DNA from 3 places in the Colwellia sp. KS18-150 genome. Region 1 is predicted to be linked to each of the others. Evidence: predicted binding sites of a transcription regulator. Region 1 holds the regulator's gene; each other region holds the start of a gene.
The links. The regulator NrdR, encoded in region 1, represses ribonucleotide reductase genes. The targets are predictions, from matches to a motif close to AAACACNANATNTNGTGTTT.
Positions count from the first base shown of each region.

Region 2: the regulator NrdR is predicted to act here: its motif matches at 733-752, upstream of nrdG (anaerobic ribonucleoside-triphosphate reductase activating protein).
Region 3: the regulator NrdR is predicted to act here: its motif matches at 1,205-1,224, upstream of nrdA (class 1a ribonucleoside-diphosphate reductase subunit alpha).

Region 1 covers NZ_BAAJMC010000003.1:79,640-81,917, forward strand. The annotation lists gene ribD (bifunctional diaminohydroxyphosphoribosylaminopyrimidine deaminase/5-amino-6-(5-phosphoribosylamino)uracil reductase RibD) at 1-993, opposite strand, end outside; gene nrdR (transcriptional regulator NrdR) at 1,008-1,496, opposite strand; gene glyA (serine hydroxymethyltransferase) at 1,696-2,278, opposite strand, start outside.
Region 2 covers NZ_BAAJMC010000028.1:22,463-24,740, reverse strand. The annotation lists gene AC27IF_RS18885 (sensor histidine kinase) at 1-555, shown strand, start outside; gene nrdG (anaerobic ribonucleoside-triphosphate reductase activating protein) at 781-1,281, shown strand; gene nrdD (anaerobic ribonucleoside-triphosphate reductase) at 1,268-2,278, shown strand, end outside.
Region 3 covers NZ_BAAJMC010000004.1:183,294-185,571, forward strand. The annotation lists gene nrdA (class 1a ribonucleoside-diphosphate reductase subunit alpha) at 1-1,070, opposite strand, end outside; gene ubiG (bifunctional 2-polyprenyl-6-hydroxyphenol methylase/3-demethylubiquinol 3-O-methyltransferase UbiG) at 1,540-2,262, opposite strand.

The DNA.
Region 1 (2,278 bases):
TGCTAGATTAGCCCCTGACTCTACTAAAATGTCATTTAAGCCACGCTTAGTAAGTAAGCCGAGTAAAGATTTTAAATCTATATGCTCTTTTCCCTGTGCGTTAGTAACACAAGGTAATTCCACTTGCTCTACAAAATGAGGCCATTGTGGTAAGTTTTCAAGGGCTGAATCAGCTAATTGTTTAGTTGAAGAGGTTTTTCTTACTAATAAGATGTCACTATCTTGTTCGAAAAAGGGTAAATCAGCAGTTAAACGGCTCTGACTATCAATAACAATTCGAAGCGGCTGACGCAGATCTTTTTTAGCATAGTGCTCTGTTAATTCACCTAATTCAGACCAACGAACAGTCATTTTAGCGTTATCAAATAAAATCGAGTCCGCACCTGAAATAATTGCGCAACTTTGCGCGCGTAGCCGCTGCACATCCTGTCTAGCTTCTTTCGACGTTATCCATTTGCTCTCTCCTGACTTCATTGCTGTTTTACCGTCAAGGCTAGCCGCCAACTTCACGCGAACATAAGGCTTACCTTCTGTCATTAGTTTTATAAAACCAATATTAAGCGCTTCTGCTTCTTTGGTTAATAACCCGAACTCGGCTTTAATACCGGCTTGCTCAAGTATTTTTAAGCCACGACCTGAAACTTGTGGGTTTGGGTCAACCATAGCAGCAACAACACGACTAACTCCAACGTCAATCAAGCCCTTAGCGCAAGGAGGGGTTCGACCAAAGTGACTGCAAGGCTCAAGAGTCACATAAGCGATGGCTCCTTGAAGATAGTTAGGGAAATTCAGCTTTGCATCGGCAATGGCATTAACTTCAGCATGACCCTGCCCTGCCTTTTGATGGAAACCTTTACCAATGATAGTTGCTATTCCATTAACGTCACTAACGAGTACACAGCCAACTCTAGGGTTTGGAGATGTTGTATAATGACCTTGTTTGGCAAGCTCTATTGCCAATGTCATATATTGATGATCTTGCTCGCTAAACACTTAATGTCCCTAAACTATTTCTTCGCTCGACTATTCTTGCCCCGACTTAGGCTTTCTTTACCAAGTTGAGCAATTTCATCCGCAAATTCACTGATATCTTCAAAAGATAGATAGACTGATGCAAACCGTAGGTAAGCAACTTTGTCTAATTCTTTAAGTTGCGTCATTAATAAATTACCTAGTATTTCACTGGTGATTTCACGCTCACCTGTTGCACGTAATTGTGATTTTAACTTATTGATTGATAACTCAACTTGCTCAGTACTAACAGGGCGTTTTTCTAACGCTCTCATTAAACCTGCACGCATTTTATCTTCGTTGAAAGGCTCTCTTGTACCATCGCGTTTAATAATACGAGGCATTACCAACTCTGCAGACTCAAAAGTGGTATATCGTTCATGACAAACGAGACACTCTCTACGTCGTCTAACTTGATGACCATCTGATACTAAACGGGAATCAATTACTTTAGTCTCTAGTGCACTACAAAATGGACAATACATTACTTACCTTTTAGGTGTCGCTTAACTCGCTTGGTTATCTCAATTTCAGCATTGAGAAAATAAAGCCATTAAGATCAAAAATGGTCGCTTGATGCGACCATTTTAATATAAATTCACTGCTATACCAATGTAATTAATAGTAAATTAATTTTAACCATTCTATTTACTATTCAAATGCATTGATGCCTTAGCATAGTGACTATTTATATACAGGGAAACGTGAACATAGCTCTTTTACGTTAGCTTGAACTTTAGCAATTGTTTCTTCGTTATTAATGTCATCTAAGATGTCACAAATCCAGCCTGTTAACGCGTTAGTTTCTTCAATACCAAAACCACGACGAGAAATTGCTGGCGTACCTAGGCGTAATCCAGAAGTTACAAATGGTGAACGCGGATCATTAGGAACTGAGTTTTTATTAACTGTGATATGAGCTTTACCTAAAGCGGCATCAGCATCTTTACCGGTAATATCTTTATCAATTAAATCAAGTAACAATAAATGGTTTTCAGTACCATTTGAAACCACTTTATAACCACGCTCTTGTAAAACTGCAACCATAGCTTTGGCATTATCAAGTACGTTTTGTTGATAAGCTTTAAACTCTGGCGCTAACGCTTCTTTAAAGGCAACGGCTTTTGCTGCGATAATGTGCATTAATGGTCCACCTTGACCACCAGGGAATACTGCGCTGTTTAGCTTTTTATAAATAGCTTCATCATCACAGGCTGAAACAATTAACCCGCCACGTGGGCCAGCTAATGTTTTATGAGTAGTGGTA
Region 2 (2,278 bases), on a different contig from region 1:
CATGCGGTAGACGAAGCACTATCCATGCAAGGGAGTAATTTAACACGTGCTAAAAAATTAATTGAGGACTTTAAAAAAACTGCCGCCGATCAACACCACTTAGAAATAGAGACTATCAATATAAAAGAGTACTACCTGAGAATTGTATCGACACTGAACTCAGTATTGAAAACTAAAAAAGCTTCACTAGACATAGTCGCAGATGACAATATAAATTTCGCAACATACCCCGGTGTTCATGCACAAATCCTAACCAATTTAATTACTAACAGTGTACGCCATGGCTTTAATAATATTGATGATAATCATATTGTCATAAACATTTCTCAACAAAATGATTTAATTAAAGTAGCCTATCAAGATAATGGCATTGGCTTGTCACCAGAAGTGCAAAAACACATTTTTGACCCCTTTTACACTACGGCTAAAAAAAAGGGTGGTGTTGGTTTAGGGATGTCGATTGTGTGTAACTTAATTACTCAAAAGCTCAATGGTGAAATATCAATTGATACTGATCACGCAGGTGCAAAATTTAATTACCAATTTAAAATCTAGCATTTTAGCAACCATGCCAACTGATTTGATCGGTGACAGAATCAGTACCGATTAAATCATACTCATCAAATGATTTCCTTTGCCGTAAATACATTTGCAAAAATATAAAGTAAATAACACTATTAATTGCAAACTCTATAGAACAAAGTTGATCTTAATCAACTAACAAAAACCAACAAATACTATATATTGTGTCAACAACAAAAATAAACACAACATATAGACATGAAAATTTTCAATACTCTTCCGCCAACGATTGTTTTCCAAGAAGTTCCTAACGAGATCAGTTTGTGCTTTAGCATTACTGGCTGCAAACTCGGCTGCGTAGGCTGTCATAGCACAGAGCTGTGGAATGAAAAATACGGCACTCCTCTAACAAACAAATCCTTTATTGCTTGGCTTAAAAAGTACCACGGTCTTGTCAGCTGCATCTTGTTCTTTGGCGGTGAGTGGCATCAAAGTGAACTTATTGAAAAATTACTTATTGCCCAAAATTCTGGTCTAAAAACATGCTTATATTCTGGGGAAAAACATATAGACATAAACATAACTCAACACCTTAACTTTTTGAAAACAGGTGCATGGCAAGCCAACCTGGGTGGCTTAGAAAGCACAAATACAAACCAAGTATTTCGAAATGTTATTAGCGGTGAAAAACTCAACCACCTCTTTATAAAAAATCAAAACACCAACCCCCCTAAAGGAGTCAACAATGTTACGGCTTAGTGAACAACAAATAGATAATAAAAAGAATTTCATCCATGAATACTTCTTAGCACAAAATGCTGCTGACGGTTCAAAAATGGATGCTAACGCTAATGTTAGTCATAAAAATATAGCCACATTAGAAGCTGAGCTTCTTAAAGATTGTTTTGTTCAAATTAATCGAGGTTTGGTTCAAGATAAAATTCGTGACATTTTTAACAACGATTTAGCCGATGAGTACCTAAGACAAATTGAAGATCATGAAATCTATGTGCATGATGAGACTAGCTTAAAACCTTACTGTACTTCCATTAGTATGTATCCATTCTTACTCGATGGTTTAACCAAGCTGGGTGGCGAGTCTAAAGCACCAAAACATCTAGAGTCTTTTTGTGGCTCTTTTGTTAACCTCATTTTTGCTATTTCTGCACAATTTGCAGGCGCCGTTGCGACCGTAGAGTTTTTAACTTATTTCGATTACTTTGCTCGTCTTGAATATGGCGATGAATACTTAAACTCCCATAAGTTTGCAATAGAGAATCACTTACAGCATGTAGTCTATGCAATTAACCAACCTGCTGCAGCCCGTGGCTATCAAAGTGTCTTTTGGAATATTTCATTATTTGACCAGCACTATTTTGAATCTATGTTTGGTGAGTTTGTTTTCCCAGACTTTACTAAACCAAATTGGAAAACTGTCGAATCTTTACAACAATTTTTCTTAACATGGTTAAACCAAGAGCGTGAGAAATCAGTATTAACATTTCCTGTGGTTACCGCGGCCATGTTAACTGAAAATGGTCAATGTAAAGATCAAGATTTTGCCCTACAGTTAGCCGAGCAAAAATCGGCAGGTAATTCATTTTTCATCTATTTATCCGACAGCGCCGATTCACTCGCTTCATGTTGCCGATTGCGCAATGAGATTTCCGACAACACTTTCTCATACACGCTAGGAGCGGGTGGCGTGGCAACGGGTTCAATTAATGTTATTACCTTAAACATGAATCGCTTGGTG
Region 3 (2,278 bases), on a different contig from region 1:
CTAAATAATGTAATTGAGCCACCTTTGATTAAGCGCTGATACATCAATTTATTAAACTGAACACCGTAATCTAAATGACGGACACGGTTTTCTTCAACGCCACGGTTGTTTTTAAGAACCAACAGACTTTCTACTTCTAAGTGCCATAGAGGATAGAATAACGTTGCCGCACCACCACGAACACCACCTTGTGAACAGCTTTTTACAGCGGTTTGGAAGTGTTTGTAAAATGGAATACAACCGGTATGAAATGCTTCACCATTTCGTATGGTGCTTCCTAAAGCACGAATTCTTCCGGCATTAACACCAATCCCCGCGCGTTGAGAAACATACTTAACAATAGCGCTAGATGTTGCATTGATTGAATCTAAAGAATCATCACACTCAATTAATACGCACGAAGAAAATTGACGTGTTGGTGTACGAACACCCGCCATAATCGGTGTAGGTAAAGATATTTTAAAGGTTGAAATGGCATTATAAAAACCTTCAACGTACTTTAAACGTGTAGAAGTAGGGTACTTAGCAAATAAACATGCAGCAACTAAGATATAAAGGAATTGAGCACTTTCATAAATATCACCGTTAACTCGGTTTTGTACTAAATATTTACCTTCAAGCTGTTTAACAGCAGCATAACTAAAGTCAAGATCACGGCTATGATCTAAAAACAAAGACATATGCTCAAAGTCACTTTCACTATAATCACTTAGTAAATGTTGATCATATTTGCCAGATTCAACCAATTTAACAACATGGTCATATAACCTTGGTGGTTCAAATTTACCGTAAGCTTTTTTACGTAAATGGAATATAGCCAGTCTTGCGGCTAAATATTGGTAATCTGGGGTTTCTTCTGAAATTAAGTCAGCAGCAGATTTGATAATTGTTTCGTGAATATCTTCTGTTTTAATACCATCATAAAATTGAATATGTGATTTAAGCTCTACTTGAGATACGGAAACTTGCTCTAATCCTTCTGCAGCCCAAGCAATAACTTGGTGGATTTTTTCGAGATCGATGGGTTCTTTTTCGCCATTACGCTTTGTAACAAAAAGATTATTATTCATGAAAGACCTGTGATAAAAATTGTTATTATTTTGTTCTTCAATGCACAGCAATTTCAAATAAAGCTGTTATTAAATGCGACTGAAGAAACCCCTTTGTTTTTATTATTTCCCTGAATACGCAAAAAAGAACTTCAGCGCACAACATCTTGGGTTTATTTATTTTCTAAACACAAGATAATGAGGTTTACCTTTTTTTGCAAGCGTTTAAATTGGTTAGTTTTTAGCTGTTTTTTAAGTGTTTAGTATTGTGTTAGTGATGACTAACCTAGTACCACCATTTCATTGAATGATTTGCTAATTGCAAACACTTTTTTAATAAAAATATCCATTAGAAATATTTTAATTGGATTTTAGGACTCTATATTACTAATTAGAATATAGAATATAAAACCTCATATTTTCAATGTGTTGCTAGCTTGGTTACAGAGTGGTCAAAGTGCTTATTTAAGAAACACTGCTAAAAATACGCTTAAAGTTTTTGACAACATAAGATGTAATTGACATCTAAATTGTCCGTTAGTTTATGATTTTCAGTAATAGGATTGTAATGAATGCCACTGGCATCGATACATTTTAAATCACATGCTTGTGCCCAGCTTATGAGTTGAGAGGGTTTAATGAATTTATCATGCTCATGAGTGCCATCAGGTACTAATTTAAATAATTTCTCAGCAGCAACAATGGCCAGTAAATACGACTTTATGTTTTTATTTAAGGTAGAGAAGAAAACTAAGCCACCAGGTTTTATCATTTGAGCACAGGCATTAATAATTGAAGAGGGATCGGGTACATGCTCGAGCATCTCCATACAAGTGACATAATCAAATGACTCTTTCGCTTGTAGGGCTTTCTCTTCGGCAGTGATTTTTTCATAGTTTATTGTTAACCCTGACTCCAGAGCATGTAACCTTGCTACATTTAGAGGCTCTGTACCCATATCAATACCGGTGACATTAGCGCCAAATTTCGCCAAAGACTCACTTAATATACCACCGCCACAACCAACATCTATAATGTTACTGCCAAAGATTTCTTTTTGCTGTTCACTTATATGTTGGCAAATAAATTGTACCCTTAACGGGTTTAACTGATGTAAAGGTTTAAAATCACCGGTTAACTCCCACCATTGACTAGCGACTTTTTCAAATTTTTCAATTTCTTCTTTATTTACGTTAAGTGAGTTTGTTGTCATTGTGATATCTATAACT